3 regions of the Microbacterium protaetiae genome follow, and region 2 is predicted to be linked to each of the others. Evidence: predicted binding sites of a transcription regulator. Region 2 holds the regulator's gene; each other region holds the start of a gene.
The links. Region 2 encodes LexA, which represses DNA repair genes until DNA is damaged. Its sites were predicted from a motif close to TCGAACANNTGTTCGA; they were not measured.
Positions count from the first base shown of each region.

Region 1 (10,541 bases), 130 kb from region 2:
GTGCGTGGCAGCACATCCTCTCGCGCGTGCACAGCTACCGCGACCTCGAACCGGCGCTGCTGGGACGCGTCGAAGAGCTCATCGACTTCGTCACCGTCGATGATTGACCCCGCCTACGCTGGAGGGGTGCACGATCCCGATCCCGCTCACCGCAAGCAGACCGTCTCGTTCGTGCGCCGCAGCGGACGCATGAGCGAGGGCCAGGAACGCGCCTGGGCCGAACTCTCGCCCCATTACCTGCTCGATGTGCCGCGAGAGATCTCCACCACGAGCGTGGCCCGCGACGCGCTCATCGATCCTGTGGCGGTGTGGGGCCGGTCGGCGCCGCTGATCGTGGAGATCGGATCGGGCCAGGGGCACGCGGTCGTGCACGCGGCATCCACGCGTCCCGAAATCGACTTCTTGGCGGTGGAGGTCTTCAAGGCGGGCCTGGCCCGCACGATGAAAGACGCCGACGCCGCCGGGGCGCGCAATCTGCGCCTCGTCGAGGCGAACGCCCCCGAGGTACTGGCGCATCTGCTGCCTGCGGCATCCGTCGATGAGATCTGGGTGTTCTTTCCCGACCCGTGGCACAAGAAGCGTCATACCAAGCGGCGACTGATAGCTCCGGAGTTCGCGGCGCTCGCCGCCCGGGCACTCACCCCCGGCGGGCTGCTGCGCCTGGCCACCGACTGGGAGGATTACGCCCTACAGATGGTCGAGGTGATGGATGCCGCTCCCGGCTTCCGCCGGGCGTTCGAGGGGGAGTGGGCGCCTCGGTACGAGGGTCGCGTGATGACCGCGTTCGAGCGCAAAGGACTGGCGGTCGGCCGCGATATCCGCGACCTGGTGTACGAGCGGGTGTGAGCGTCGGGCACGGGTGCAGCGCCCTGATAGTCTTGATCGGCACGCCTCCGTAGCTCAGGGGATAGAGCGTTGGTTTCCGGTACCAAAGGTCGCAGGTTCGATTCCTGTCGGGGGCACCATCCGTGAAAGGCCAGTCCGCAAGGGCCGGCCTTTCACATCTCCCGGATCTGTCTGGCCGAGTCCTGGTGGACGGACTTCCCGTCACCTCTCCTCGCGTGACATGCGGATGGTCGCCCACTTTCGCGCCCACTCGGCGAACCACTGATCGACGACTGTCGCGCCAGAACGCTCACTGAACGAGCCAAGCCGCTCTGTGGCATCCCGAAACTGCGCCAGGATGGGGCGGTGACCGTTCCCGTTCCTGCACCCAAGTTCGGGGTGCTGCGCAGCTGGAAGACCGCGCCGTACCTGGTCGGGGCGGGCCTGGCGATGATGGGCGACAACATCGAGCACGTCATCACCTACCTGGTGCTGTGGAACACCTTCCATTCACCGGTGCTGGTGGGTTTTCAGCTGGTCAGCCACTGGCTGCCGTTTCTGCTGCTGTCGGTGTATGCCGGGGCGCTGGCCGAGCGGTTCGACTGTCGCCGGATCATCCAGATCGCGCAGGGTCTGTTCATGTTCGTGTCACTGTGCTGGGGCGTCCTCTTCCTGACCGGCACCCTGCAGCTGTGGCAAGCGTGCGTGCTGCTGGTGCTGCACGGGCTGGCGGGATGCCTGTGGGGACCGGCCGAGCAGATGATGCTCTACGATTTCGCGGGGCGCGAGCAGCTGCCCAGCGCGGTGCGAATGAATGCGACCTTTCGCAGCCTCGGTGTGCTGTTCGGGCCGGTCGTCGGCTCGGCGCTGCTCTTGCTGTTCGGCGCGACCGGCGGCATCTTCGCGAACATCGTGTTCTATCTGCCCCTGACGCTGTTCTTGACCCGCACGAGCTTCACCGGGCACAGCCGCGAGGGCCGGATGATGGCAAAGCGGGTGTCGCTGTGGCAGTCGTTCCGTGTGCTGGGCACCGTGCGCCGTGACCGGGTGATCATGGGGATGCTGGTGCTCGCCGCCCTCGCATCGGTATCGATCGGCGCCGTGCTGCAAACGGCGATGCCGGCGTTCGGAACGGCGCTGACGCCGCCGGGTGTCGACGGTGAGCTCGTGTACGGCGCGCTGCTTTTCGCGCTCGGCATCGGAGGTGTGGCCGGCGGGTTCTTTCTCGAAGCGAGCGGATGGTTCAAGCCGACCGTGCGCACGGCGGTGATCAGCTCGATCACGTTCGGTGCGTTCGCGATGATCTTCGCCTTCACCGGCTTGCTGTGGGTGGCGGTGGTCGCGCTCGTGCTGACCGGCTTCTCGCAGATCACGGCGACCTCGACCGGCCAGGCGATCGTGCAGCTCGAGGCACCGCCGGGCCAGCGCGGCCGGGTGCTGGGGGCCTACAGCATGTTCGGCCCTGGCATGCAGACCTTCAGCGGCGTGACGGTGGGGGTGCTGGGAAGCCTCCTGGGCATTCCCATCACGGTGATCATCGGGGGAGCCGTGCTGATGGCCGGTGCGGTGCTCACCGGCCTGTACATGCGACGGGCGCCCCGTCGCGCCGCCCTGTGACGGCGCGACGGAATGCCGCCCTGTGACGGCGCGACTGATTCTCAGCCGCGCAGCGGCCGCAGTGCGGCATCCAGCGCGACGATCTCGTCGAACTGCGTGCGCAGCACGCGCTCATTGCTCTCGCGCGGCTGGAACTCGCCGTCGTCGTCGAGCTGCTGCGCCGCCCAAGCGAGCTCGACGTTGGCACCCGTGGGCACCAACCCCAAGGCCTGCTGCACCGGGCGCAGCGCAACGACGCCGCGGGTGCCGCCCGAGATGCCGCCGTAGCTGACGGTGCCCACCGGCTTGCGCCGCCACTCCTGGTGCAGATAGTCGAGAGCGTTCTTCAGGCCCGGCGCATAGCTGTAGTTGTATTCGGGCTGTACGAACACGAAAGCATCGGCGGCGTCCACGCGCTCGCTCCATGCTTTCGTGTGGTCTTTCGTGTACTGACGCAGCCGGGGATGGTTCGGCTCGTCCATCAGCGGCAGGTCTATCTCTTTGAGGTCGGCGAAGTCGATGTCGAAGCGGCCGTCGGATTCGGCTACGCCGCGCACCCACTGGGCGATCGGCAGGCCGATGCGGCCCTCGCGGATGCTGGCGACGATGATCATGAGGCGTGTCATTCAGATTCCCTTTCCGGCATCCATTCAACGCCGCAGCGCCACAGGCGAATTCCCGGTGCGCGTGAGAAGTCGTCGTATGACGCTGTGGGGCGTTCAGCGGTGCCGCAGGCGCGGACGTTCGGACCGGTCGCCGTTCTGGGCACCTGTTCCGGGCCGGGGAGGATGTCGCGGACCGCTGGCATTCTGAGGACGGTGGCCGCTCGGGCGGGCGTCTGCCGGGTGGATGGCCGATGAGATCATCGAGACTGACGCCAGAATACCATCGGCATGGTGGCCGGGTTACTACGTGCCGGATATCGCTTCGCACCAGTTAAAAAAGCGGATGGCAAGACCTTGCATAGCGTAGAGATATTCGATAGTATGTGGGTATTGGTTCATTCGGAAGGGGGCCCACGGTGTCAGTGTTGATGGATGTGTCTCCGGTGCTCTCAGAGGTGGATGAGCTGGTCGACGAGCTGGTGGCGTCGCGGTCGCTGGCAGCGCGCGCGTTCGCGGCCGAGATGTTCTTCTTCTCCCGGGTCGCAGATCTGATCCAGCGGCGTGAGGCCGAGCGCGCGGCCCGATTGGGCAACGGATCGGTGATGTCTGCCTCGCAGTTGGCGATGCGGGAGTTGTTCGCCGAGATCGCGGCGGGGCTGCACCTGAGCGAGTGGCAGGTGGCGCGGAAGGTGTCGCAGGCTGCGATGCTGACCGGGGTGTTCTATGAGACGTTGTGCGATGCGAGCTGCGGCGAGTTCTCGGGGGAGCACGCGGTGCTGATCGCCGAGGCCGGCATGGAGATCTCCGATGACGGAGTACGGGCGCGGTTTGAAGCCGTCGCGCGGGATATGGCCCGGGAGATGACTCCGGCCCAGCTGAAGGCGGCGCTGTCGGGTCTGGTCGTGCGCTTGGATCCGGAAGGCACCGCCACCCGTGTGCGAGAGGCCGTGGCCCGGCGCAAGGTTTCGGTGCGCGAGCTGGAACCGGGCCTTACCCGGGTGACCGCAGATGTCCCCACCGTGCAGGGCATGGGCGCGGTGGCGAGGCTGCGGAAGGCCGCGACCGCGCTGTTCGAGATGAACGCGACCGAGAAGAAGGAGTCCGAGGCTGCGGCGGCACATGCCGATGCCGATGCCGATGCCGATGCCGATGCCGATGCCGATGCCGATGCCGCTGCCGGCACCGGCCCCGACGCTGGCATCGACGCCGCTGGTGCCCCCGACGCCGGCACCGACGACGCTGGCATCGACGCCGCTGCCGGCACCGATGGGGCGGCCGAGCCGGTGTTCGATGAGCGGACGGTGACCCAGATCATGGCGGACATGTTCTGCGACCTGCTGCTTGCCGCGCCGTTCACCGGGCATGGGGCCACTGACGAGGCCCGTGACGGCCTCTCCGCGATCCATGCCGACGTGCAGGTCACGGTCCCGGCACCCGTGATCACCGGAACCCAGGTCGGGGGAGCGGTCGTCGACGGTGTCGGCCCGATCGACGATGACACCGCACGGCGGCTGGCCGGCGGTGCGGTGATGTGGACGCGGGTGTTCACCGACCCGGCCACCGGGATTCCCGTCTGTGTGGACCGATACCGACCCTCGAAGAAGCAGAAGCGGTTCCTGCAGGTCAGAGACCAGCAGTGCCGGTTCCCCGGGTGCCGCAGGCCCGCGCGCAGATGCGACATCGACCATACGATCCCGCACGCGGCGGGCGGTCCGACGTGCCTGTGCAATCTTGAGCACTTCTGCCAACGCCATCACACGGTCAAACACGAGACCGCGTGGGAGGTCGAGCAACTCGCCGGCGGCGTTCTGATCTTCACCGCCCCCACCGGACGCACTCACGTGTCCCGGCCACCGGGCACCGTCAGATTCGATCCCGTCGCGCTGATCGATCCCGACCCCCACACCCGACACGCGATCGCCGCGCAGTACGCACGCGACCCCGCACCCTTCTGAACCGTTCCGGACCCGCTGAAGCCTGCTGAGCCCTGCTGATCCGACGGGCAGCGGTGGAGCTTCCGCGCCCCGCCGCCATTCTCAGCGGGCGCGCGGCGGCCCACCCGTAGAATTGTCGGTCTATGGATCCTGAAGCCCTCTCCGCAGCCCTGCTCAACGTCGTCCGCCCGCTCGCGGAGGCGCGACGAGCCGGATCCACCGAGGGACTCGTCCCCAGCGACCTGCCTCTGGAGCGCCCGAAGAACCGCGATCACGGCGATTGGGCATCCAACGCCGCTCTCAAACTGGCGAAGAAGGTCGGTGCGAACCCGCGCGAGTTCGCCGCTGAGATCGCCGACAAGCTCGGAGAGGTCGCCGGTATCGCCTCTGTGGAGGTGGCCGGCCCCGGCTTCATCAATGTGCGGTTGGATGCCGCAGCCGCCGGATCTCTCGCCAAGACCATCGTCGAGGCCGGTGCAGCCTTCGGCACCAACGAATCGCAGCGCGGAAACACCATCAACCTGGAGTTCGTCAGCGCGAACCCGACCGGCCCGCTGCACATCGGGCATACCCGCTGGGCGGCGCTGGGCGACTCGATCGCCCGCTTGCTGCTGGCCAGCGGGGCGACGCTGGTGCGTGAGTTCTACATCAACGACGCGGGTGCGCAGATGGATCGCTTCGCCCGTTCGGTGCTGGCGGCAGCACAGGGCGAGCCGACGCCCGAAGACGGCTATGCCGGTGCCTACATCGGCGACCTCGCCCGCCGCGTGCTCGAGGTGCGGCCCGACCTTCTCGAGCTTCCGGCCGAACAGCAGCTGACGATAGCGCGCGACCGTGCGTATGCGTTCCAGCTCGGTGAGTTGCAGGCGTCGTTGGAGGCCTTCAACGTGCACTTCGACGTGTGGTTCAGCGAACGGATGCTCAAGGAGCACGTCGACGGCAGGCCGAGCCTCGTCGATGAGGCAGTGGACCGCCTGCGTCAGCAGGGGCACGTGTTCGAGGCCGATGACGCCGTGTGGGTGCGCACGACCGACTTCGGCGACGACAAAGACCGCGTCATCCGCCGCTCCAACGGCGAGTACACGTACTTCGCATCAGACGCCGCGTACTACCTGAACAAGGGCGACCGCGGCTTCGCCCACAAGATCTACCTGCTCGGCGCTGACCACCACGGGTACGTGCACCGACTGAAAGCCATCGCGGGTGCTGCGGGGGAAGACCCGGAGAAAGACATCGAGGTGCTCATCGGGCAGCTCGTGTCGGTCAACGGCGCCAGGCTCTCCAAGCGCGCCGGCAACATCATCGAGATGGATGACCTGCGCGAGTGGCTGGGCACCGATGCGCTGCGGTACTCACTGGGTCGCTATCCGGCCGACTCGCCGCTGACCCTCGACCCCGAACTGCTGCGCAAGCGCACGAACGACAACCCCGTCTTCTACGTGCAGTACGCGCATGCCCGCACGCACAACGTGAGTCGCAACGCCGACGATGCCGGAGTGGACCGCAGCGCGTTCGCCCCCGAGACGCTGACACACCCCACCGAGGCAGCCCTGCTGGGGGTGCTGCAGGAGTTCCCGCGGATCGTGGCGTTCGCCGCCGAGGTGCGCGAGCCGCACCGGGTGGCACGGTATCTCGAAGAGCTCGCCGGTCTGTTTCACCGCTGGTACGACAACTGCCGGGTCATCCCGCTGGGAGATGCACCGATCGAAGACGTGCACCACACCCGTCGGTGGCTCAACGACGCCACCGGCCAGGTTCTGCGCAACGGCCTGGACCTGCTGGGAGTGAGTGCGCCCGAGCGTATGTGAGGATCCATGGCCGACCGCCCCGCACTGCCACCGGACGAGCCGACGGAGCCCATCGAGGTTCCGCCGAAGCCGCCGCTGCCGAGCGCGGGGCGGGCGGCCCCGGCTGTTGAGCCGGAGGCGACCACGTTGCCGTTGCCGGTGGTGGATGCCGCGGCCCAGGCCTATCCGCAGGCCGCGTATCCGCAGCAGTATCCGCAGCCGGCGTACCCGCAGACCGCGGTCGCACCGCAGGCGTATCCGCAGACCGCGGTCGCACCGCAGGCTGCGGCATCCCTCCCCGCGCCCAAGAAGAAGCGTCGCGGGGTGGTCGCCCTGGTCACGACGGTGATCATCGTCGTGGTGCTGGCCGGGGCCGGTGTGGTCAGTTGGTTCGCCGGCAACGCGTGGGCCAAAGACAAGGTGATCGCCGAGGTGACACAGCAGACCCGCACCGCCCTCGACCTCGATGCCGACCAGAAAGTCGACGTGCAGGTGGCCGAGCCGATGCTGCCGCAGCTGCTGGCGGGCACCCTCTCGACGCTGAGCATCACGGTCCCCGATGCGCCGCTGGCAGGCACCACGGGCTCTCTCACCGTGCACGCGACTGACGTCTCGACCGACGGCGGCGCACTCGGCAGCGCCGAGGCCACCGTCACCCTCACACCCGATGCGATCACGAAGCTCATCGGCACCTTCGACGACACCGTCGCGGGATCGTTGAAGGTCGACGGATCCAACGTCACCGTCGACCTCAACCCTTCGCAGTTCCTGTCGGGCATCTCGTTCGCCCTCACGCTCACACCCAGCGCCCATGACGGCGCGCTCGTGCTCACCCCGGTGAAGTTCACGGTGGGCGGGGCGAGCATGGACGCCGACACCATCCGCGCCCGGTTCGGCACGCTCGCCGAGGGCATTCTCGCCGACCGCACCGTGTGCGTGGCCGACCAGTTCCCGAAAGGTCTGACGCTGTCGAAGATCACGGTGGGCTCCGACGCCGTCGACGCGTCGTTCACCGTCGACCCACGCACACTCTCGGACCCCTCGTTACAGAAGCCGGGGACGTGTGGCTGACCCCGCTAGACTTGCGGGAACCCCCGGTGCCCGCGTCGACGCGCTGCGTACGACAACCGCATGCACCCGCCGTGCCCTCCACCGATTGGTCCTCATTCTTGTCCGCGTCTGATCCCCGCGCCCCGCTGAGCGTCCCCGACGACGCCAATGCGCTGCAGCAGGGCGTCTGGCCGGGCTCGGCCCGACGCGACGACGCGGGCGCTCTGATGCTCGGCGGCGTCGCGGTCAGCGAGCTGCAGGAGCGCTTCGGCACTCCGCTGTATGTCGTCGACGAAGCCGAAGTACGCGCGCACGCGCATCGCACCGTCGCCGCCTTCAACGCGGCAGCGGCCGCACACGGCGTCGCCACGCGTGTCTACTACGCCGGCAAGGCGTTCCTGTGCACCGAGGTGGTGCGCTGGGTGACCGAGGCGGGCATGAACGTCGATGTCTGCAGTGGGGGAGAGCTCGAGGTCGCTCTGGCCGCCGGCGCCGACCCGGCGCACCTCGGCTTCCATGGCAACAACAAGAGCGTCGCCGAACTCGAGCGTGCTGTCGAGGTGGGGGTGGGCACCGTCATCGTCGACAGCCCGATCGAGATCGAGCGGCTCGCCGCCATCGCCGACCGGGCCGGCACGGTGCAGAAGGTCCTGGTGCGGGTCAACAGTGGCGTGCACGCCGAGACCCATGAGTTTCTCGCCACCGCGCACGAAGACCAGAAGTTCGGGTTCGCGATGGATGCCGCGGCCGCGGCGGTCGCGCGCATCCGCGAGCTGCCCGCGCTGCGATTCGAGGGCCTGCACTGTCACATCGGCTCGCAGATCTTCGGGGTCGCCGGTTTCGCCGAATCGGCCTCGCGACTTGTCGACCTGCATGCGCAGCTGCTGGAGGGCGGCCCGATCCCGCTCTTGAACCTCGGCGGGGGATTCGGCATCGCCTACACCCCGGCCGACGATCCGACACCGGTGGAGCAGCTCGCCCAGGGAATCGTCGACGCCGTCGCCCGCGAGTGCGAGGTGCGCGGCATCCCGATCCCCGATCTGGCGTTCGAACCGGGTCGCATCATCGTCGGCCAGGCGGGAGTGACCCTCTACGAAGCAGGCACCGTCAAGACGGTCGCGCTGGGCGAGGGCCGGGAGCGTGTGTACGTGAGCGTCGACGGCGGCATGAGTGACAACGCGCGTCCGGCGCTGTACGGCGCCGATTTCTGTGCACGCATCGCGTCGCGCGTCTCCGACGCCGAACCCGCCCTCGTGCGCGTGGTCGGCAAGCACTGCGAGTCGGGCGACATCGTCGTCGACCGTGAGTACCTACCCGGCGACATCGCCCCCGGCGACGTGGTCGCCGTGCCCGCGACCGGGGCGTACTGTTTCTCGCTGGCCAGCACCTACAACTACCTGCCACGTCCGGCCGTCGTCGCCGTGCGTGACGGAGCCGCCCGCGTCATCGTGCGCGGTCAGACCATCGCCGACCTGCTGAGTGCAGACGTCGGCGCAGAAGGGAAGGCATGATCGACTACCGTCGCCTGCGCATCGCACTGCTTGGAGCAGGATCCGTCGGCTCGCAGGTCGCGCGTCTGCTGCTCGAGCACGCCGACGAACTGGCCGACCGCTCGGGTGCCGCGCTGGAGCTCGCCGGCATCGCCGTGCGCGACCTGGACGCCCCACGTGATGTCGAGCTGCCGCGGGAGCTTTTGACCACCGACGCCGAGACTCTCATCGTCGGAAGTGACATCGTCATCGAGCTGATGGGCGGCATCGAGCCCGCCCGGGAGTACCTCTTGCAGGCGCTCAACTCGGGTGCCGACGTGGTCACGGGCAACAAGGCACTGCTGGCCACCCACGGAGCCGAGATCTTCGACGCGGCCGACCAGGTGGGCGCCTCGGTGTCGTATGAGGCGGCCGTGGCCGGGGCCATTCCGATCATCCGGCCGCTGCGTGACTCGCTGGCCGGCGACCGGGTCGACCGGATCGTGGGCATCGTCAACGGCACCACGAACTACATCCTCGACCGGATGGACGTCGAAGGCGCCGAGATGGCAGACATCCTCGCCGACGCCCAGCGTCTGGGCTACGCCGAAGCCGACCCGACCGGCGATGTGGAAGGACACGACGCGGCGCAGAAGGCGGCGATCCTGGCCAGCCTCGCCTTCCACACCACCGTGCCGCTGGAGGCCGTGCACCGCGAGGGCATCACCGGGGTGACCAAGCAGATGATGGATGCCGCGCGGCACGCGGGCTACGTCATCAAGATGGTCGCCGTCTGCGAGCGGCTGACCGGCCGTGGCGAGGCATCCGACGAGGCCATCTCGGTGCGGGTGTACCCGGCACTCATCCGGCGCGAGCATCCGCTGGCCAGCGTCCACGGCGTGAACAACGCCGTGTTCGTGCAGGCCGAGGCCGCCGGAAACCTCATGTTCTACGGCGCCGGCGCCGGTGGAGTGCAGACCGCATCCGCCGTGCTCGGCGACGTCGTCTCGGCCGCGCGGCGTCACATCGCCGGCGGTGCGGGCGTGGGCGAATCGACCCGGGCCAACCTGCCCACGGTCGATATCGGCCAGGTCGTCACCCGCTACCAGATCACCCTCGAGGTCGACGACCGGCCCGGCGTGCTCGCCCGGGTGGCCGGCATCCTCTCCGACGGCCGCGTCTCGATCGCGACCGTCGAACAGACTCTGGAACAGACTCCGGGACAGCCCGGCGACGATGCTGCCGAGGCAGGTTCGGCGCGTCTGGTGATCGGAA
Region 1 covers NZ_CP035494.1:2,689,383-2,699,923, forward strand. Annotated here, with positions in the region: gene ET475_RS12425 (DUF3097 domain-containing protein) at 1-107, shown strand, start outside; gene trmB (tRNA (guanosine(46)-N7)-methyltransferase TrmB) at 100-846, shown strand; tRNA gene ET475_RS12435 (tRNA-Arg) at 890-965, shown strand; gene ET475_RS12440 (MFS transporter) at 1,192-2,442, shown strand; gene ET475_RS12445 (NADPH-dependent FMN reductase) at 2,484-3,047, opposite strand; gene ET475_RS12450 (HNH endonuclease signature motif containing protein) at 3,443-4,981, shown strand; gene argS (arginine--tRNA ligase) at 5,104-6,768, shown strand; gene ET475_RS12460 (LmeA family phospholipid-binding protein) at 6,775-7,818, shown strand; gene lysA (diaminopimelate decarboxylase) at 7,917-9,308, shown strand; gene ET475_RS12470 (homoserine dehydrogenase) at 9,305-10,541, shown strand, end outside.
Region 1: ET475_RS12450 (HNH endonuclease signature motif containing protein) is a predicted target of LexA. The motif match lies at 3,388-3,403, and genes of this name have one in related genera.

Region 2 (10,541 bases):
TCCCCGGCCGGTGCCGACCATGCCGACAGACCAGTCACCGAGACAAGGCATTCCTGCCGAAACGGGGGGCGTCGCCCTGGGTCTCGGCAGGAATCCCCTGTTTCGGCGAAATGGGCGCGGGGCGCGGGGCGGGGCGGGGCGCGGCGCGGGCGCGTTCCCCGGCGGACGGGCGCGGCTCCCCGGCCGACGCCGACCATGCCGGCAGGCCAGTCGCCGAGACAAGGCATTCCTGCCGAAACAGGGGGCGTCGCCCTGGGTCTCGGCAGGAATCCCCTGTCTCGGCGAAACGGGGCGCGGGGTCGGGGCGCGGCGCGGGCGCGCGCGGCGCGCGGGGCGGGCGGGACATGAGAAACGGGCGCCCCTCGGAAGAGGGACGCCCGCTCGGGAAGATCAGCTCACGCCTTGGGGGCGTTCACATTCTCGGGCAGCGCCTTCTTTGCGGCCTCGACGAGCACGCCGAAGGCGGCCTGGTCGTTGACGGCGAGATCGGCCAGCATGCGACGGTCGACCTGCACCTCAGCAAGGCGCAGTCCCTGCATGAAGCGGTTGTAGGTCAGGCCGTTCTGGCGGCTGGCGGCGTTGATGCGCTGGATCCACAGGCGGCGGAAGTCGCCCTTGCGCTTACGGCGGTCACGGTACGCGTAGACGAGCGAGTGGGTGACCTGCTCCTTCGCCTTGCGGTACAGGCGCGAGCGCTGTCCCCGGTAACCGGAGGCGCGCTCGAGGATGACGCGACGCTTCTTGTGGGCGTTGACGGCCCGCTTGACTCTAGCCATTTCGTTTCGTTCCTAACGTGCGGTCGGGGCTCTCAGCGCCCGAGGAGCTTCTTGACGTTCTTCGCGTTCGCCGGCGCGATCGTCTCGTCCTTGTTCAGCCGCCGCGTGCGACGGCTGGACTTGACCTCGAGGTTGTGGCGCATGCCCGACTGCTGCTTCATGATCTTTCCGCTGCCGGTGACCTTGAAGCGCTTCTTGGCGCCGGAGTTCGTCTTCTGCTTCGGCATATCTCTTCCTTCGTGTGTGCATCCCGCCGGGGCGGGAAGGGGTATCCCGCTTCAGACGGGAGCGTGGGGGGCCTATTCGGCCGTGTCCGCCGGGGCGTTCGAGGCGCCGGCCTTGGCCTGCCGTGCCGCTTGCTTGTTCGCGGCGCGCTGGGCGTTCTGCTCGGTCTTGACCTCGGACTTGTTCTTGTGCGGCGCGATCACCATCACCATGTTGCGACCGTCGATGCGCGGATTGGACTCCACAGCGCCGAACTCGGCCACGTCTTCGGCGAACTTCTTGAGCAGGCGCACACCGAGCTCGGGGCGCTGCTGCTCACGACCGCGGAAAAGGATCATCGCCTTGACCTTGTCGCCGGTCTGCAAGAAGCCCTCGGCGCGCTTGAGCTTGGTCGTGTAGTCGTGCGCCTCGATCTTCAGGCGGAACCGGACCTCTTTCAGCACGGTGTTGGCCTGATTGCGACGCGCTTCCTTGGCCTTCTGCGCGGCCTCGTACTTGAACTTTCCGTAGTCCATGATCTTGACCACGGGCGGCTTCGAGTTGGGCGCAACCTCGACGAGGTCGAGATCTGCCTCCTGAGCCAGACGCTGCGCAACCTGGATGGCGACGACGCCGACCTGCTCGCCGTTGGGACCGACGAGTCGGACCTCGGGGACGCGGATGCGCTCGTTGGTGCGGGGATCGCTGATGCGGAACTCCTCTTCGTGCGGTGGATGCCGCGACGCGGGATGCGTCACGGGCAGAGGCGCCACTCCACCCGCACGGTGCGTGGGCACCGGCTCCGCACCCTGGCTGCCGCGCGAACGCGGCGGAGTGCAACGACCCGGTAGCCTGGAACGGCATGCGCGGGTGGGATGTGATCCTCTTTCGCACCGGGCGCAGTGCCCGGAACCCACCTAGTTTAGCAGAGAGAGCGACGTGAACACGACTGGTGCCCCTTTGGACGACGATGCCGCGCGGCAGGCGCGATGGGAAGAGCAGGAGCAGCGCGCGACGGCGGCCACTCGTGATATTGCGGACGTGCCGGCGGTGGAGATCATCACCACCGCCGCGGTGCATCTGATGAGCGCGGCTGCCGTGAAGCTGGGCCTTGCCGACGACCCCGAGGCACAGCTGGATCTCGACGAGGCACGCAAGCTCATCAACGCCCTCGCGGGCCTTATCACGGCGGGCTCCCCCGAGATCAGCAGTGCCCACGCGGCGCCCCTGCGCGACGGCCTGCGCTCGTTGCAGCTCGCCTTCCGCGAGGCGTCGGTGGTGCCCGACCCGATCGGACAGGCTCCCGGCGAGAAATGGACCGGCCCGGTCTCTTGACGGGTCTCGCTGCCAGTCCCGCGCCGGCCGCGCCGGTTCGCGGGACCGGCCCCGCCGTCAGCGGGTGAGCTTGACGCTCAGCGAATCGACGAGCGTTGCTATGCGGTCGTCGGCGGCCCAGCGCTTGGCCAGGCGAGCCAGGACCGCATCCAGCTGTTGACGATCCAGGCCGTCGACAAGGGTGAGCCGCACCACGACCTCGGGGCCGCGCAGACGGGCGTGTGGGTCGCCGTCGGCGACGGCGAGATCGAGAACTGTCAGCTCTCGGGCGACACTCTCCTGCAGCCCCGTGTACACCTCGGCGCTGCGGTATCCCGGTTCCCAAGGGATCTGCTGTCCAATCGCCCACACCGCGGGCCTGCGCAGAACGAACTCGGTCGGCGAGCCGGGGTCGATGACGATCAGATCGGTGTCGTCGTCGACGGCGGCCAGCGCCGTGCGGAGAGCCTCGACGGGGACCGGACGGGCCGCGGCATCCCACCGTCCCATGGCCTGCACCGACGTGAACACCGGCAGCACGCGGCGGCCGTCGGGGGCAGCCACGGTGACGATGGACAATTCCTGCGTCTTGTCCACCGGCAGCCCCGTGGGACCGGTGCCCTCATCGCCCTTCTCGGCGACCAGCGGAATCAGCAGGCGGGCTGTGCGATAAGCATCGACCACCTCCACCGGATCGCCGGTGCCGTCGTGGAAGGCGGTCAGTGCCGCCAGTAGCGCGGGATCGGCCGACCCGTCATCACCCGCATGGGCATTGGCACGGAACGCGCGCCCCGCCCAGGGAACTCCCGCCGAATCAGTGGTGTGCGGGTCGTGGGCGCACCCGTCGTCAGTCGCGTGCGACATCCAGCGCCTCAGCGAGCGTGAAGGCCCCGGTGTAGAGCGCCTTCCCGATGATCGCGCCCTCGACGCCCAGCGGCACGAGCTCGCGCAGGGCGGCGATGTCGTCGAGGCTGGAGACGCCGCCGGAGGCGACGACCGGTTTCGGCGTGCGCTCGGTCAACCGGCGCAGCAGGTCGAGGTTGGGACCGCGCAGTGTGCCGTCCTTGGTGACATCGGTGACGACGTAGCGGCTGCACCCGGCGTCTTCGAGCCGGTCGAGAACGGTCCACAGGTCGCCGCCCTCGCGCGTCCACCCACGGGCGGCCAGCGTCGTGCCACGCACGTCGAGCCCGACCGCGATCGCGTCGCCGTAGCGGCCGATCACATCGGCCGCCCACTCCGGGTTCTCCAGAGCAGCGGTTCCGAGATTGATCCGGGCGGCGCCGGACTCGAGGGCGGCCTCGAGCGACGCGTCGTCGCGGATGCCGCCGGACAGCTCGACCTGCACGCCCTTGAGCTGACGGATCACCTTGCGCAGGACTCCCGCGTTGCTGCCACGACCGAATGCGGCATCGAGGTCGACCAGGTGCACCCACTTCGCCCCCTGGTGTGCCCAGGCCAGCGCGGCGTCGACGGGGTCACCGTAGTCGGTCTCACTTCCCGCTTCGCCCTGGGTGAGGCGGACGGCCTTGCCGTCTGCCACGTCGACGGCGGGGAGGAGGATCAGTTCGGGTGTGGCGGCAAAATCACTGGGCACGAGGTCACACAGTAGCCCGGGCCAGGCCGTCGATCCAATTCGTGAGAAGCCGGATGCCGGCCTCACCCGATTTCTCGGGGTGGAACTGCGTCGCGGCAAGCGGCCCGTTCTCGACGGCCGCCAGGAACGGCGTCGCGCCGTAATCGCACCACGTCAGCACGGGCGCGGGGAACGGCGGCTGCGTCTGCAGGTTCCATGCGGAAGCGCCATATGAGTGCACGAAATAGAAGCGCTCGTTCTCGATGCCCGCGAAAAGGCGGCTGCCGGCATCCGGTCGCACGGTGTTCCAGCCCATGTGCGGCAGCAGCGGCGCGTCGAGCTCGGTGACCACACCCGGCCACTCCCCGAGCCCCTCGGTGTCGACCCCACGCTCGACCCCGCGCCCGAACAGCACCTGCATCCCGACGCAGATGCCCAACACCGGCCGGCCACCGGCCAGCCGCCGGTCGATGAGTTCATCGCCGCGGATAGCGCGCAGGGCGTCCATCACCGCGGCGAAGGCCCCCACCCCGGGGACGACCAGGCCGTCGGCATCTTGCACGAGGTGCCGGTCGGCTGTCAGTCGCGCGTCGGCACCGGCGGTCTCGAGGGCTTTCACCGCCGAGTGGACATTGCCCGATCCGTAGTCGAGGACGGCAACCAGCGGCCTGTCGCTCACAACGCGCCCTTCGTACTGGGGATGCCGCGTACCTGAGGATCGAGCGCCTTGGCCTGCCGGAACGCGCGGGCGAACGCCTTGAACTCCGCCTCGGCGATGTGATGCGGATCACGACCGGACAGCACGCGCACGTGCGTGGTCAGGGCGGCGTGGAAAGTGATCGCCTCGAAGGAGTGCCGCACGAGCGAACCCGTGAAATGGCCACCGATGAGGTGCAGCTCGAAACCGGCAGGTTCACCGTCGTGGACCAGGAAGGGACGCCCGCTGATGTCGACGACAGCTTGGGCCAGAGCCTCGTCGAGCGGAACGAGGGCGTCGCCGAAGCGGGAGATACCGCTCTTGTCGCCGAGCGCCTCGCCGATGGCCTGGCCCAGCACGATAGAGACATCTTCGACGGTGTGGTGCACGTCGATGTCGGTGTCGCCCGAGGCGCGCACGGTCAGGTCTGTCAGCGAGTGCTTGGCGAACGCCGTGAGCAGATGGTCGAAGAACGGCACGCTGGTGTCGATGCTGCCGGCTCCGGTGCCGTCGAGGTCGAGCTGCAGCTCGACCGTCGATTCACTCGTACTGCGGGTGTGCGATGCGGTGCGAGGGTGGGCGCTGCTCATGAGGCCGAGTCTATCGAGGCCAATGCGTCCAGGAACGCGCTGGTCTCCTCCTCGGTTCCGGCACTGACCCGCAGCGTGCGCGGCAGGCCGACGTCGCGCACCAGCACGCCGCGCTCGTAGAGCCCCTGCCAGGTGGCAGCCGGGTCTTCGACACCTCCGAAGAGCACGAAGTTCGTCCATGACTCGAACGGTTTGTAGCCCAGCGCCTCGAGGGTCGCCGAGATGCGGTCGCGCTGGGCGACGATGTCATCGACCGTGGCGAGCATCGTCGGCGCGTGCGCCAGCGCCGCCACTGCCGCCGCCTGTGTCAGCGCGCTGAGGTGATACGGCAGCCGGACCAAGCGCAGTGCGTCGGCGACGGTCGGATCGGCCGCCAGATAGCCCACGCGCGCCCCGGCGAAGGCGAACGCCTTGCTCATCGTGCGCGAGACGACCAACCGCTCTCGGCCAGGCAACAGCGTCAGTGCCGAGCGCTCGTCGCGCGGCGCGAACTCCCAGTACGCCTCGTCGACCACAACGATGCCGTCGGTGGACTCGTACACGCGCTCGATCACGTCGATGGGCATCGGGGTGCCGGTCGGATTGTTCGGTGAGCACAGCAACACCACGTCGGGGTGCGCCTCGGCCACCTGCGCAGCGGCCGAGTCGGCATCGAGTGTGAAATCGACGCCGCGCTCCCCCGCCACCCACCGGCTGCCGATGCCGCGGGCCAGCAGCGGGTACATCGAGTACGTCGGCGCGAAGCCGAAGACCGTGCGGCCCGGTCCCGCGAAGGCCTGCAGAACCTGCTGCAGAACCTCATTCGACCCGTTGGCGGCCCACAGCTGCTCGCGGGTCAACCCATGCCCCAAGTATTCGGCGAACGCCTCGCGCAGCTGGGTGAACTCGCGGTCGGGATAGCGGTTCACATCCCGCAGCGCGAGCGCCACGGCATCGAGGATGTCGTCGGCGACCTCTTTGGGAACCGGATGCGTGTTCTCGTTCACGTTCAGCGCCACCGGCACACGCGCCTGCGGCGCGCCGTAGGGGCTCATGCCACGCAGATCGTCTCGAAGGGGCAAGTCTTCTAATCGAGGGCTCACCGCTCCATCGTAGAGCCGGATGGCACCATCACCGCGCGGGCGCGTATTCCTGCGGAACGGACAACTGCTCGCCTGGGGTGATCGACACACCGTCGAGTGCGTTCAACCGCACTATCGCATCGACCACGTCGCGCGGGTCTGCCTCAGGGGCGATGCGCTGGGCGATGCCCCACAGCGAATCGCCCGCCGACACCGTCACGGTCGTGAACGTGCCCGACGGGGCACCCGCGTCGCGAGAGGCCAAAGCCGACCCCGAGCTGATCGCCGCCGCCGCGATGGCGGCCGCGACCGGGAGGGCGACGAGTGCGGCGAGAACGCGACGGCCGCGGCGTGTGACCCGCAGTCGAGTGGCGGTCGGTGCCGTCGGGGCGATGGTGACCATGACTCCTCCTGATGCTGTGGAGAGATTCGGTGCGAGGGTTCGGCCGGGAACCCCCGTACCGAATCTCTGTTCCGAATGTACATTCGATGTTATAGACTGTCAAGTGGCATCCGGTTCCGAATCGACTCGAAGGCGACACGCCCGCGTGCTGACGACGATCCGGGTCCGGAACGGGATACCGTTTCGATGAGGACACCTCATCACCGACCTCCGACATTCGAAGAAGCTGCGCGAGCGGCGGGACGGGAATTGACATGGGCGATGCATCTCAGGACGCCGCGGCGGTGGCGTCACGCGAGAACAAGCCACGGCGGCAGACGCGGCGGCGCAAGAGCCTGAGCGACAAGCAGATGGCCATTCTCGAGGTGATCCAGCGCTCCATCACCCGGCATGGGTATCCGCCGAGCATGCGTGAGATCGGCGATGCGGTCGGGCTGAAGTCGCTGTCGAGCGTGACCCACCAGCTCAACCAACTCGAGTTGAGCGGTTACCTGCGCCGCGACGCGGGGAAGACGCGCGCGATGGAGATCCTCATCGACCTTCCCGGCGCGTCGACCGAGAACCCCGCCGACACCGTTCCCGCCGTCGGCGACGCGGCGCTGGTGCCTCTGGTGGGCCAGATCGCGGCGGGCGTGCCGATCACCGCCGAGCAGCAGATCGAAGAGATCTTCCCCCTGCCGCGTCAACTCGTGGGCAAGGGTGACCTCTTCATGCTCAAGGTGCAGGGCGAGTCGATGATCGACGCGGCCATCTGCTCGGGCGACTGGGTCGTCGTCCGCTCGCAGAACACGGCAGAGAACGGCGACATCGTCGCCGCGATGCTCGATGGCGAGGCGACGGTGAAGACCTTCCGGCAGCGCGATGGGCACACCTGGCTCCTCCCCCGCAACTCGGCTTTCGAGCCGATCCTCGGCGACGACGCCGTGGTGCTGGGCAAGGTCGTGGCGGTACTGCGCGCCATCTGAGACAGGCATGCGAAGGGGCCCGGGCACAATGCCCGGGCCCCTTCGCGTCGATCACACGATTACACCTGCACGAGGCGCCCCTCACGCACTCGCTCGGCGGCGGCGACGAGGTTGCCCAGCGCCGCCACCGTCTCGGGGTAGGCACGCGTCTTCAGACCGCAGTCGGGGTTGACCCACACCCGGCGCACCGGGAGTGCGGCGACGGCCTGCTCGAGCAGATCGACGATCTCATCGACCTGCGGCACACGCGGAGAGTGGATGTCGTACACGCCGGGCCCGATCCCCCGCGCGAAGCCCGACTCGGCGATGTCGGCGATGACCTCGCCACGGCTGCGGGCCGCCTCGATCGAGGTGACATCGGCATCCAGAGCCGAGATGGCGTCGATGACCACGCCGAACTCCGAGTAACACAGATGCGTGTGCACCTGGGTCGCAGCATCCGCCCCCGCCGTGGCCAGGCGGAACGATGCGACCGACCAGTCGAGATACGCGGGCTGGTCGGACTTCTTCAGCGGCAGCAGTTCGCGCAATGCCGGCTCGTCGACCTGGATGATGCGGATGCCCGCCGCCTCGAGGTCGGCGATCTCATCGCGCAGGGCCAGTGCGACCTGGTTGGCGGTCGTGGCCAGCGGCTGGTCGTCGCGCACGAACGACCAGGCGAGGATGGTGACCGGGCCGGTGAGCATGCCCTTGACCGGCTTCTCGCTCAGGTCCTGGGCGAACTGCGACCAACGCACAGTGATCGGCGCCGGTCGCGACACGTCACCCCAGAGGATCGACGGACGCGTCGCACGCGACCCGTACGACTGCACCCACCCGTTGCGCGTCACCGCGAACCCATCGAGGTTCTCGGCGAAGTACTGCACCATGTCGTTGCGCTCGGGCTCGCCGTGCACGAGGACATCCAGCCCCAGTTCCTCCTGAAGCCCGATCACCGAGGTGATCTCCAGACGCAGCACATCCTCGTAATCGGCCGCGGACAGCTCGCCGCGGTCGTGGGCGGCACGGGCGCGACGGATCTCGCCGGTCTGCGGGAACGAACCGATCGTGGTGGTCGGCAGCAGCGGCAGCCCCAGGGCCTCTTGTGCGGCATCCCGTTCCTCCTGCGGGCCGCGGGTGAACGCGGTAGCGTCGAGGGCGGCCGCGCGCGGTCGCACCGCTCCATCGCGCACCCCGTCGGCGGCGGTGCGGTCGGCCAGTGCCGCCGTGGCGGCGTTCAGCTCGTTCTCGATCTGCGTACGGTCGGTGACAAGCCCCCGGGCGAGGATCGCAACCTGATCCACCTTCTGATCGGCGAATGCGAGCCACGACGCCAGACGCGGGTCGAGGTCGGGCTCGTCGGCCACGTCGTGCGGAACATGCTGCAGCGACGTCGACGTGCCCACGGCGACCCCTGCCGCCCCCAGACCGCCCAGACGCTCGAGCGTCGTCCACGCGCGCTCGAGGTCGCCGCGCCAGATGTTGCGCCCCTCGATCACACCGCCCACGAGCGTCTTCGCCTGAAGTCCCGGCAGCGGTTCGGGCACGCCGCCACGGGTGAGGTCGACGGCGATGGCCTCGATCGGTGCCGCCGCCAGCGCACGCCAGCTCTCGTTCGACAGCTGCGCATACCCGGACGCCACCAGCACCTGGGGGCGGTCGGTCGCACCCCCGAGTACCGCATACGCGCGCTCGGCGGCACGCGCCAGGTCAGCCGAGGTCGTATCGAGCGTCTCGCTGACCAGCGCGGGCTCGTCCAGCTGCACCCACTCCGCCCCCGCGGCGCGCAGAGCGCTCAGCAGCTCGACGTAGACCGGCAGCAGGTCGTCGAGACGGTCCAGCGGCGAGAAGCCGTCGGGCGCGCCCTCGGCGGGCTTTGCCAGCGCGAGCAGCGTGACCGGGCCGACCACGACAGGACGCGTGGTGAATCCCTCGGCACGCGCCTCGGCGACCTGCCGCACGAACCGATCGCCCGAGCGCGCGAACACGGTATCGGGGGCGATCTCGGGAACGAGGTAGTGGTAGTTCGTGTCGAACCACTTCGTCATCTCCAGCGGCGCGTGCGCGCTGTCGCCGCGCGCGGCGGCGAAGTACGCGCGCAGACCGATCGAGCCGTCGCTCTCGCGCACGTCGGCGAAGCGGTCGGGCAACGCCCCGACAGCCACCGCCGCGTCGAGCACCTGGTCGTAGTAGGAGAACGACTCAGGGATCGACGAGTCGTCCTTGCCGAGGCCAAGCTCGGCCAGACGCTCGCGGGTGGCCCTGCGTAGATCAGCGGCCGTCGTCTCGAGCGCGGCTTCGTCGAGGGTGCCGGCCCAGTGCGCCTCCACGGCACGCTTGAGCTCGCGGCGGCGGCCGATGCGGGGGTAGCCGAGGATCGTCCCGGCGGGGAATGCGGTCATCGTGCGGTCTCCTTCTGGATGGTGGTCGGGATTCCGGCCTCGCTCAAGACGGCGAGGACGGTTTCATGGCTGTTGAATGCATACAGGTGCACGCCGGGGGCGCCGCCGGCCACGACCTCGGCGGCCAGGCGGGCGGCGTAGGCGACACCGATAGCCCGCTGCCGTGCCGGATCGGGCTCGATCTGCAGATCGATGGACAGCTCGGCGGGCACCTCGTGACCGGTCAGCGCCAGCACGCGGGCCAGCCGCGCCGGCGAGGTGACGGGCATGATGCCGGGCAGGATGGGGATCGTCACGCCGGCGGCGCGACAGCGATCGACGAAGCCGAGGTAATCGTCGGCGTGGAAGAACAGCTGCGTGATGGCGAAGGTGGCGCCGGCCGCCTGCTTGGCCAGCAGCGCATCGATGTGCTCGCGCGGGTGGCGTGAGCGCGGATGGCCGTTCGGAAAGGCGGCCACGGCGATCTCGACAGGCTCACCGGGAACAACCCGGGCCGCGCGAGGCAGACCGTTGATGCCGGCTTCGGCATATGGCGCGCGCTCGGCCTGCACCCGATCGATGAGCTGCACGAGCT
Region 2 covers NZ_CP035494.1:2,814,394-2,824,934, reverse strand. Annotated here, with positions in the region: gene rplT (50S ribosomal protein L20) at 396-776, opposite strand; gene rpmI (50S ribosomal protein L35) at 809-1,003, opposite strand; gene infC (translation initiation factor IF-3) at 1,076-1,738, opposite strand; gene ET475_RS13050 (DUF1844 domain-containing protein) at 1,941-2,315, shown strand; gene ET475_RS13045 (SseB family protein) at 2,373-3,158, opposite strand; gene priA (bifunctional 1-(5-phosphoribosyl)-5-((5-phosphoribosylamino)methylideneamino)imidazole-4-carboxamide isomerase/phosphoribosylanthranilate isomerase PriA) at 3,142-3,891, opposite strand; gene hisH (imidazole glycerol phosphate synthase subunit HisH) at 3,896-4,549, opposite strand; gene hisB (imidazoleglycerol-phosphate dehydratase HisB) at 4,546-5,157, opposite strand; gene ET475_RS13025 (histidinol-phosphate transaminase) at 5,154-6,191, opposite strand; gene ET475_RS13020 (LysM peptidoglycan-binding domain-containing protein) at 6,268-6,621, opposite strand; gene lexA (transcriptional repressor LexA) at 6,876-7,586, shown strand; gene metE (5-methyltetrahydropteroyltriglutamate--homocysteine S-methyltransferase) at 7,646-9,967, opposite strand; gene ET475_RS13005 (methylenetetrahydrofolate reductase) at 9,964-10,541, opposite strand, start outside.

Region 3 (10,541 bases), 1.5 Mb from region 2:
GCAGACTGAACCTTTCCCGGGGCTCTCGTTCGCAGAGTGCGAGCGCGCACTCTGCGAATAGATGCGCGGTCCTCGATGTTGCACCGAACATGGACCTTCGAGACATCCCCATCACAACGATGGAGGGAACGCAGACGTCGCTGTCTGCGTTCGATGGCAAAGCGCTGCTGATCGTCAATGTCGCCTCGCGCTGCGGGCTGGCTCCCCAATACGAGACCCTCGAGAAGCTGCAGCAGGAATACGGCGATCGCGGACTTCAGGTGCTGGGCTTTCCGAGCAATCAGTTTCTGCAAGAGCTGGGCAGCAACGAGGCCATCAAACAGTTCTGCTCGACGACCTACGGGATCACCTTTCCGATCTTCGATCGCATCAGGGTCAACGGACGCCACGAGCACCCGCTCTACACCGAGTTGAAGAAGACTCCGGATGCCTCCGGCAAAGCCGGAAAGGTGACCTGGAACTTTGAGAAGTTCTTGGTCAGTCCTTCGGGCGAGGTGCATCGGTTCCGCCCCCGCACCGTGCCGGATGACCCCACTGTGATCGCGGCGATCGAACAGAGCCTGCCGGGCGCCGGCGGCGACGCGGTGTGAGGCCGGCGGCGCGGCGTGAGGCCGGCGGTGCGGCCTGAAGCCATCGCCATCGCTTGACGCCGAGGGCGAGAGCCCTGATCAGCGCGGGTCGACGCGCAAGGTCGTCAGCGCTGGGGCGTCCGCCCGTTCATCGCTCGTCGGCGCGGTCGGTCGCGGCAGAGCCGGCGTATTCGTCATCGGTGATGTGTTCCTTCCACACCGTTGTCGTGGCCGGGTCGTCGCCGGCTTCGAGCATCGCGATGTGCTCCATGAAGCAGTCCGGTGCGGCGGCGTGCCAGTGATCTTCGCCGGATGGTGTGTACAGCGTCTGCCCGGGGTGCACTTCGATGACCGTTCCGTCGCGCTGCCCGACCCGAGCCACGCCCTGTGTGACGCGCAAATACTGCCCGCGGGCATGGGAGTGCCACGCGGTGCGCGCGCCCGGGGCGAAGTGCACCGTGGCGACGGTCATCCGCTGGTCGGCCTCGTTCGGGGTGGCGATCGTGTCCACCCACACGTCGCCGGCGAAATGTTCCGGAGGGTTCTTGCTGGTTGGGGTCTGCGGTTCGATGTTCATCTGGTTTCTCCTCTGCGAGCTGTCGGCGGCGGCTTCGCGCGGCCGGTGACGGGGTTGCGGCATCCAGCCCGGAAGGTTCCTACCGGTCTGCAGGGGCGTTCTGCGGACGGGGCGCAGACGACGCGGTGGTGGCGGCCCAGCTGGCGAGCATGCGCAATGCGTCAGCAGACGGGGAGCCGGGCGCGGCCGTATACGTGGACATGCTCAGACCCGGGTCGGCCGGCAGCTCGAACGCCTCGTAGGTGAGTTCGACCTCGCCCACCACCGGATGGTGCAGGCGTTTGACCCCGGTTCGGTGGTAACGCACGTCGTGGGCCGCCCACAGGGTGCGGAACCGCTCAGATCGGGTCGACAGCTCGCCCACGAGCTCGGTGAGCCGCTTGTCGTACGGGTTGCGGCCGGCTTCACCACGCATCGTTGCCACCAGCTCCTGCGTGTTCTTGTCCCAATCGACATAGAAGTCTCGGGCCGCCGGATCGAGGAACGCGAACCGCGCGCTGTTGTGTGCGGGGTGGGCGAACAGCGGCGCATACAGGGCACGGCCAAGCTGGTTGGCGGCGACGTAGTCGAAGTAGTTGTTGCGGATCATCGCCGGCGCATCGGTGATCGCATTGAGCAGACGCAGGATGCTGGGCCGCAGGCCGTCGGCGCGCTTGCGCGCCCTTGTCGCAGTGGGCGACGCGTTCGCGGTGTGGGCGAGGTCGAACAGGTGTGCGGTCTCGGCGTCGTCGAGCTGCAGGGCTCGGGCGAGCGATCCGAGAACGCTGTCGGACGCGCCGGCGAGGTTGCCGCGCTCAAGGCGGGTGTAGTAGTCGACGCTGACTCCGGAGAGCATGGCGACCTCTTCGCGGCGCAGGCCGGGAACGCGCCGGTTGCCGCCATACGCGGGCAGACCCGCCTGGTCGGGCGTAAGGCGGTCCCTGCGCGTGGAGAGGAACTCGCGCACCTCACTGCGGTGGTCCATGACCTTGACGGTACCCGCCCGGTCCGCACTGCGGGAGGGCCTGCCAGTACCGGTCACGGCCGTCACTGGTCGGCGCCACGGGGTGACCCAGACGAGAAGAGCGGCTCAGGAGTGGCGGCCTCCGATCGGGCATGCGGTGTCTGGGTAAGATACGTCACGGGCATCCGCAGGTCGCGGTCGAAAGGCACTGGTAGCGCTGTGATTGTCGTCGAAGTGATCGGTGCCGTCGTGGGTGTCGCCGCGATCGCCTACCTCATCATCGCCATGATCTGGCCGGAGCGTCTCTAGTGGAGTGGCTGTTCGCCGTTGCCGCACTACTGACACTGGCACTCGTGCTCGGCGTGTTCTATCGCCCGCTCGGTGACTACATGGCGTGGGTATATACGACGGCGAAGGACTGGCGGGTCGAGCGGGTGCTGTACCGGCTGGCCGGAGTGGACGCCCGCGTGCAGCAGTCATGGAAGGAATACCTGCGCGCTCTGCTGGCCTTCTCTGCCGTCGGGCTCGTGCTTCTCTTCCTGCTCGAAGTGCTCCAGCCGATGCTGCCGTTCTCGCTGGGGCATCCTCCGCTGAGCCTTGACCTCGCATTCAACACCGCGGCGTCGTTCGTCGCGAACACCAACTGGCAGGCTTACGCCCCGGAACAGACGGTGGGCTTCGCGGTGCAGATGCTCGGCCTGAGTGTGCAGATGTTCGTGTCTGCCGCCGCAGGTATGGCGGTGGCGATCGCGCTTGTCCGCGGCATGGCCAGCCGCAGAACCGGAACCCTCGGCAACTTCTGGGTGGATCTGGTGCGCACCACGTTGCGCATCCTCTTGCCGTTGAGCATCATCGCCGCACTCGTCTTCATCGTCGGCGGCGTGGTTCAGAACTTCTCCGGCTTCACGTCTGTGGCCACGGTCAGTGGCGGCATCCAATCGATCCCCGGCGGCCCGGTCGCGTCCCAAGAGGCGATCAAGATGCTCGGCACCAACGGTGGCGGGTTCTTCAACGCCAATTCAGCCCATCCGTTCGAGAACCCGACGGCGTGGACCAACATCTTCCAGGTGTTCCTGTTGCTGTTGATTCCGTTCGCTCTGCCGCGCACGTTCGCCACGATGGTCGATGACCAGCGCATGGGGTACGTGCTTCTGGCCACGATGTCGATTCTGTTCGTGTCTGTTTTCGTTGCCCTCACTGCATTCGAACTGGCCGGTGCCGGCGCGGCACCCACCCTTGCCGGCGCTGCAATGGAAGGCAAAGAGCAGCGATTCGGCATTCTCGGGTCCACACTCTTCGGGGCTGCCACCACCGGAACGTCGGGCGGCGCGGCCAACTCCCTCCACAGTTCGTATACCGCCCTGGGGGGCATGGTGCTCATGCTCAACATGATGATCGGCGAGGTGTCGCCGGGCGGGGTGGGCGCCGGACTCTACGCGATCCTCGTGCTGATAGTGCTCGCGACCTTCCTGACCGGCCTGCATCTGGGCCGCGCGCCGGTGTTCCTCGGCAAGCGGCTCGGAACGCAGCAGATAAAGATCGTGAGCGTGTTCATTCTGGTGATGCCGGCGTTGGCTCTCGGCGGCGCAACACTGACGCTTGCCATCCCCCCGATCCGCGCTCAAATGCTCGCCGGTCTCGGCCACACGGGGCCGCACGGTGTGTCCGAGATCGTCTATGCGTTCGTCTCTGCCGCGATCAACAACGGTTCCGCCTTCGCGGGACTGGATGCGAACACCCCGTGGCTCAACGTCACGCTCGGCATCATCATCCTGCTGGGCCGCTTCATCCCCATAACGCTGGTCTTGGCGCTGGCTGGAACGTTCGCCGTGCAGGAGCGTGCTCTCACCACCGTCGGTGAGTTGCCCCTGCGGCATCCGCAGTTCGTCGCCTTCCTGATCGCCGTCATCGCCCTCATGGCGTTGCCGATGTTCGTGCCGTATCTGCTCGTGGGCCCGCTCGCCGAGGGGCTGGGCTGATGGTCACGCGCACACCCGAGGAGGGTCTTCAGTCCAGACGGTGCCGTATCGCCGTCGGAATCCTGCTCGATGCACTGCGGCGGATGAACCCCCGGACGCTGTGGACGAACCCGGTGCTGCTGCTCACCTGGTGCGGAGGCGCGCTTGCCACCCTGGTCGCGATCGTCGAGCCGTTCGCGGGGGGCGCGCTCGCGTCTGGAGGAACCACACTGCCACCCGGTTTCTCGTGGTCGATCGCCGTCTGGGTGTGGCTGACCCTGTTCACCGCGAATCTCGCCGAAGCGCTCGCCGAAGGCCGCGGCCGTTCACAGACCGCGGGGCTGCGCTCCACCCAGGCGGCGGTCATGACGCACCGCGTCGTGGGGTACGACGCGAAGAGAGACCCGGCGGCATGGCGCGCTGAGGTCGTCGATGTGAACTCGAACGAGTTGGTACCCGGCGACATCGTCGTGCTGAACGAGGGCGATCCGGTGCCCCTCGACGGCGAAGTCGTGTGGGGCGTCGCATCGGTGGACGAATCGGCGATCACGGGCGACGCAGGACCGGTGATCCGCGCCCTCGGTGGCGACCGGTCCGCTGTCTCCGCCGGCACCAGCGTCGTCTCCGACCGCCTCATCGTTCGCGTCAGGGAACGGCACGGTCAGTCCGCGGTCGACCGGATGATCCGGCTTGCCGAAGGAGCCCGAAGGCAGAAGTCACCGAACGAGCTTGCGCTGAGCGCACTGATAGCTTCGCTCTCACTGTCGTTCATCATCCTGGTCCTCACGCTCAACACGATCGTCTCGCCGGTCGCACCCGCGGTGTCCATCCCCGTCCTGGTGGCGCTGGTGGTGTGCCTCATCCCGACCGAGGTGGCTGCGCTGTTGTCCGTGACCGGAATCGCGGCGATGAGTCGGCTTCTTCAGCGGAATGTGCTCGTCTCTTCCGCGCATTCGCTGGAGACCGCTGCAGACATCACGACAGTGATGCTGGACAAGACGGGGACGATCACGCGCGGAGACAGGCGCGCCACTCGCCTGATCCCCCTACAGGGGTGCGATGACGACGATCTTCTGGTCGCCGCGTTCCTGTCATCGGTCGACGACCCTACGCCCGAGGGTGACTCCATCGTCCGACTGGCGCGTGCCGGTGGCCACCCTGCTGTCGCCGAAGACGTGCCCGACGGAAACCCTGTGCCCTTCAGTGCGCACACCAGAATGTCGGGGCGCGATCTTCGCGACGGTACGCGGGTGCGCAAGGGGGCAGAGTCCGCCGTGCTCGCTTGGCTCAAGCACGGCGGAACCCAGCAGAGACGTGAGGTGGTCGACGACGTACACCGCAAGACCACCGCGATCGCGCAGACGGGCGGTACTCCGTTGCTCGTCGCCGTGCAGCAGCCGAATATGCCCGGGCGCGTGCTCGGCGTCGTGGACCTTCGCGACAGCGTCAAGCCCGAGCTTCCCGCGCGGACGGCACGACTGCGGGCGCTCGGCGTCCGCAGCCTCATGGTCACCGGTGACAATCCGGTCACCGCCGAAATGATCGCCTCCGAAGCCGGCATCGACGACTTCCTGGGCGATGCGACCCCTGCCGACAAGCTCGCGCGAATCACCCGCGAGCAAGAGGCCGGCAACTTCGTGGCGATGAGTGGCGACGGCACGAATGATGCGCCGGCCCTCGCGCAGGCCGACATCGGCGTTGCCATGAACTCCGCAACGGCGGCGGCGAAGGGCGCGGCCAACATGATCGTGCTCGACGACGATCCGAGTCGGCTTGTCGAGATCATTGAGACCGGGCGTCGGCAGATGGCGACCCGCGGCGCCCTGATCACATTCAACATTGCGAACGACGTCGTCAGGTACGCCACGATGTTCCCCGCTCTGTTCGTGGGGACCTTCCCCGGGCTTGCGAAACTGAATGTTCTGGGCATGCACTCGCCGGCATCGGCGATTCTGTCGACGCTGATCTTCAGCGTCGTCGTCATGGGCATCCTGATCCCACTCGCGATGGCAGGCGTTCCCTACCGGATGGCCGACCTCGGCCGCGCACTGACGCGCAATCTGCTTTACTACGGCGTCGGTGGAGTCGTCATCGCCGCAGCAGGTATCAAACTGATCGACCTCGTCGTCGGACTCGTCCCCGGATACTGAACCCGGACTCTCCACGCTCCACGTCACGAAAGGATGCCACGCATGAGCTCCGCTCTCCGCGCAGGTCGCACGCTGCTGGCGGCCGTCGTCATCATGATCGCCCTCACGGTCGTGCTCGGTGTGGTGTACCCGCTCGTGATCACCGGGATCGGGCAGCTTGCCTTTCCTTGGCAGGCGAACGGATCCGTGCTCCACGACAAGCAGGGGGCGGCAGTCGGCTCGGCGCTGCTCGGGCAATCCTTCGTGGATGCCGATGGTGATCCGCTTCCGCGCTACTTCCAGTCGCGCCCGTCGGAGGCCGCCGACGGATACGCGGGCACGAGCTCGGGGGGATCCAACCTTGGTCCGGAGAGCGCGACGCTCATCGCAGAGATCCGGCAGCGCACCACGCAGATCGCGACTTTCAATGGGGTACCGGAATCCGAGGTTCCCGCTGACGCCGTGACGGCATCCGCTTCAGGTCTGGATCCTGACATCAGTCCGGCGTATGCGCAGATCCAGGTCGCCCGTGTCGCCCGTGCCCGCGGCATTCCGGTCGCCGAGGTCGCGGCGCTCGTGCGCAGGTACACGCAAGGTCTGGATGCCGCTCCCCTCGGCGAGGGCACGGTCAATGTCGTGGAACTCAACCTCGCACTCGACGAGCGCTGATTGATGTCTGTCGCCGATGAGATCGAGCGGCTGCGTACTGAACCGGGGGATGGCGAGATAGCGATCGGCGGGGCCACGCTCGCGGCGCAGGCGGTCGAAGCCGATCTCATCGACGAGTATCGGATGACGTTCCACCCGGTGGCCGTCGGCGGCGGCATCCCGTACTTTGCGCAAGGTCGGGACCGCCTCGATCTCGTACACCTCGCGACCCGCACCTTCGCTTCCGGCATCGTGTCGGTGCGCAATGGCGTCGAACAAGAGCGAAGATATCAACGATAGTAGGTGCCACTTCCTCCACAGTCGGGTCAGCGGTGATCCTATCCACAGATTCGCGGAATAGCGGGGAGATTACTGTCTTTTATAGGCGAACATAGGTACTATTGAAGTATGAGAGATCCTCTGGCTGGACTTGAAGACGCCGTCGCGGCGCTGCGACGAGCGTGGGCGGGGGATGCCGTGGGTGTGGCGCCGGCGCAGGAACTCGATCGGCAGACGCTGGTGGCCGTGACCGAGGCACTGGGCGCCGTCGATCGTCGGCTCGGCACGGTGTGCGCACAGGTCGCCGAGGCCATGGATCGCCAGTCCCGGCCCGAGCTGGGCGCTGATTCTCTTGCAAAAGAGCATGGATACCGCAACGCCGGGTCGATGATCGCCGCGACGATGGGCATCGGCTCAGGCGAGGCGAGTCGGCTCGTCGGCGTCGGCAAGGCGATAGCGCCCCGGCTCGCCCTGACCGGCGAGGAGCTTCCGGCCAAGCATGCCCGTGTCGCTGCGGCGATGGAGGAAGGTACGCTCACCCGGTCCGCTGCTGCCCTGATCATCGGGATGCTCGACCGCGTGGCCGTGCGCACCAATCTCGAGGATCGCGATGCGGCCGAGGCCGCACTGACGACGGCGGCGCCGGGTCTCACCTTTGACCAGCTGCGCAAGCTCGTCGCCCAGGCCGAGGCTTATCTGGATCAAGACGGCCGTGCGCCCACTGAGAACGAGCGCCGGGGCGAGCGTTATCTGCGCATGTTCGAGCGCGACGACTTCCTGATCATCGATGCGAAGATCCCCGTGGTGGCAGGGGCGCCGGTGAAGGCGGCGATCCAGGGCTACGTCTCCGCGGCGTTCCGTGAGGCGAAAGACGATGTGATCGCCGGCGACGACGAGCAGATCCGTCCGAGCGTGCCGCAGCTGCAGGCCGATGCCCTCGTGCAACTGGCCGAGCACGCCCTCGGGTGCGCGCAGAAGGGCGTTCCGCTGGGTGGAGTCTCGGTTGTGGTGCGTCTGGACTATGACACGCTCACCGAGGGCACCGGCCTCGCCACCATCGACGGCATCGATAGGCCGATTTCGGCCGCCGCGGCGCGTCATCTGGCAGCCAGTGCCGGAATCATCCCCGCCGTGCTGAACGATAAGAGCGAGATCATGAATTGGGGCCGTGAGAAGCGTCTCTTCACGCTGGCTCAGCGCATCGCGCTCGCCGAACGAGACGGCGGATGCGCCATGTGCAATCTGCCGCCCTGGATGACCAAGGCACATCACCTGAACTGGTGGGTGCACGACCACGGAGAGACGAACCTCGACGAGGGTGTGCTGCTCTGCGAACCCTGTCACCATCGCGTCCACGACAACGGGTGGGAGGTGCGCATCGAGGGGACCGGTCGCAAAGCCCGGGTCTGGTTCATTCCGCCGGCCCGTGTCGACCCGACGCGTACACCCCGGCTGGGCGGTCGCGCGCGCTTCGACTACGCGGCGTGATGGCGGCGCCGTCGCTGCTCGCAGATCTCACCCCCGCGTATGGGGTGGACGACACCGCGGGGTGATGCGGCGGCGGCCGCAGCATCCATAGCCTCCTCAGGACCGACCCGAGGAGGACCTCTATGGCTATTGTGCAAGCGCCCCCGATCCGCGATGCGTCACCGGTGCGCGCGCAGCGCGACACCGCCGTCGACCTGGTGCGCGCGCTGTGCGTGGCCACCGTGGTGGTGCTGCACGCCCTCATGGTCGGGGTCACGATCACGCCCACCGGGCCCGTTTTCGAGAACGCCGCTGAAGGCACCGCGTGGCTCATGCCGCTGACCTGGGTTGCGCAGATCATGCCGGTGTTCTTCGTCGTCGGCGGATTCGCCGGTGCTGTCGCCTACCGCCGGCTTCGTGGCTCCGGCGGCACGGCCGTGGCCTTCGTCTCCGCGCGCATCCATCGCCTTCTCGTACCCGCGGTGGTGTCGATCGGCGCCGTGGGCATCGGTCTCGCTATGCTCACGGTGTTCGGCGTGCCGGGCGAGATAGTGCAGGTCGCCGGGTTCCGCTACAGCCAGCCGCTGTGGTTCCTCGGTGTGTTCCTGCTCTGTCAGGCACTGTTGCCGGCGCTGCTTGCCGCCCACGAGCGCGCAACGCTGCGCAGCATCCTTGTCCTCGTCGGTGCGGCGGTCGCGGTCGATGTCATTCGTGCCGCGACCGGCGCCGCCGCCATCGGCTTTCTCAACCTCGCATTCGTGTGGCTGGCGTTGCAGCAACTCGGCTTCTTCCTCGCTGACGGCCGCATCGACGCCCTGCGCCGCCGCACCCGCACACTCGTGGTGGCGACGTCGATCGCGACTCTGGCGCTGGCCTTCGTCGTGGGGGTCTTCTCGCCCGACCTGCTCGAGAACCTCAATCCCCCCACGGCGGCGCTTCTGCTGGTCGGCGCCGCGCAGACGGCTTTGTTCTCGCTGGTGCGCGAGCCTCTCACACGCTTCAGTCGTCGCCCCCGCGTCGCGACCTTCACCCGATTCGTCACCGCGCGCACGATGACCATCTACCTGTGGCACATGCCGGTGCTGCTGACGATGGCCGGGCTCACCGCGCTCGCTGCGATCAGCTTCGGGATGCCGCTGCCCGAGCCTTCGAGCACCGCGTGGTGGATCACGCGACCACTGTGGATCGGTGTAGCCGCGATCCTGGTCGCCGCGACCGCGTGGTCCCTCGCGGGATTCGAACGACGACGGATGCCGCAGCCCACGACATCGAACCGTCGAGTGTGGCAGGCGGTGCTGCTCGGCCTGGTCGCCGTCGTGCTCCTGCTTGCCGCCGGGACGACGGTCATCACTGCGGCCGTGGCGATTACCCTCATCACGTGTGCGCTCCGGCTCGCGGGCAGAGACCGGCGTGCAGGCGCGTCGGCCGTGGGCCGGTGATCTGCTGCTCGAACTCGCCGTCGCGGCGGCGTGGTGCGCCGTGGGCGCAACGGCCTACTGGGTGCAGACGGTTCGGGGCCGGCGCACGGGGCGCGGAGCCTATGCGGCGTAGCGGGGTCCGGGTTCCATCGGTTCCTGCACACCGGTGGGTCGATGGCCAGTTATACACAGATTGACCCACGGCCCGCCGTAATCACGCGACGAGTGGCCAATATCTTAGGTATGCCCGAGCCGACTGAACCTCCGTCGATCGATGGAGCCTCCCGCATCCACCTACCACTGATCAACGATCGCGAACGAGGTGAAGTCGTGCGTGTCCTCAATCAGATGGAGAAGCAACTTCCCGAGGTGGGAGTCACGGTCACCCCGTTCGTGGCCTCGGAGTGGGTGAACCGTTGTCCGCCGGGTCGAGAGACGTTCTTCCTCGCGGAGATGGTCACCGAGACGTTGCTCGACAGTGAGGTAGACGCGCTCCGTCCCGAATCGATCGTCGAATTCGTGATGCTTGGGGCAACCCCATTGATCATCGAGA
Region 3 covers NZ_CP035494.1:1,347,930-1,358,470, reverse strand. Annotated here, with positions in the region: gene iolB (5-deoxy-glucuronate isomerase) at 1-9, shown strand, start outside; gene ET475_RS06340 (glutathione peroxidase) at 90-590, shown strand; gene ET475_RS06335 ((R)-mandelonitrile lyase) at 718-1,146, opposite strand; gene ET475_RS06330 (helix-turn-helix transcriptional regulator) at 1,226-2,110, opposite strand; gene ET475_RS17810 (potassium-transporting ATPase subunit F) at 2,309-2,398, shown strand; gene kdpA (potassium-transporting ATPase subunit KdpA) at 2,398-4,068, shown strand; gene kdpB (potassium-transporting ATPase subunit KdpB) at 4,068-6,197, shown strand; gene kdpC (potassium-transporting ATPase subunit KdpC) at 6,240-6,845, shown strand; gene ET475_RS06305 (dihydrofolate reductase family protein) at 6,849-7,124, shown strand; gene ET475_RS06300 (HNH endonuclease signature motif containing protein) at 7,233-8,591, shown strand; gene ET475_RS06295 (acyltransferase family protein) at 8,714-10,009, shown strand; gene ET475_RS06290 (DUF4192 family protein) at 10,319-10,541, shown strand, end outside.
Region 3: ET475_RS06300 (HNH endonuclease signature motif containing protein) is a predicted target of LexA. The motif match lies at 7,210-7,225, and genes of this name have one in related genera.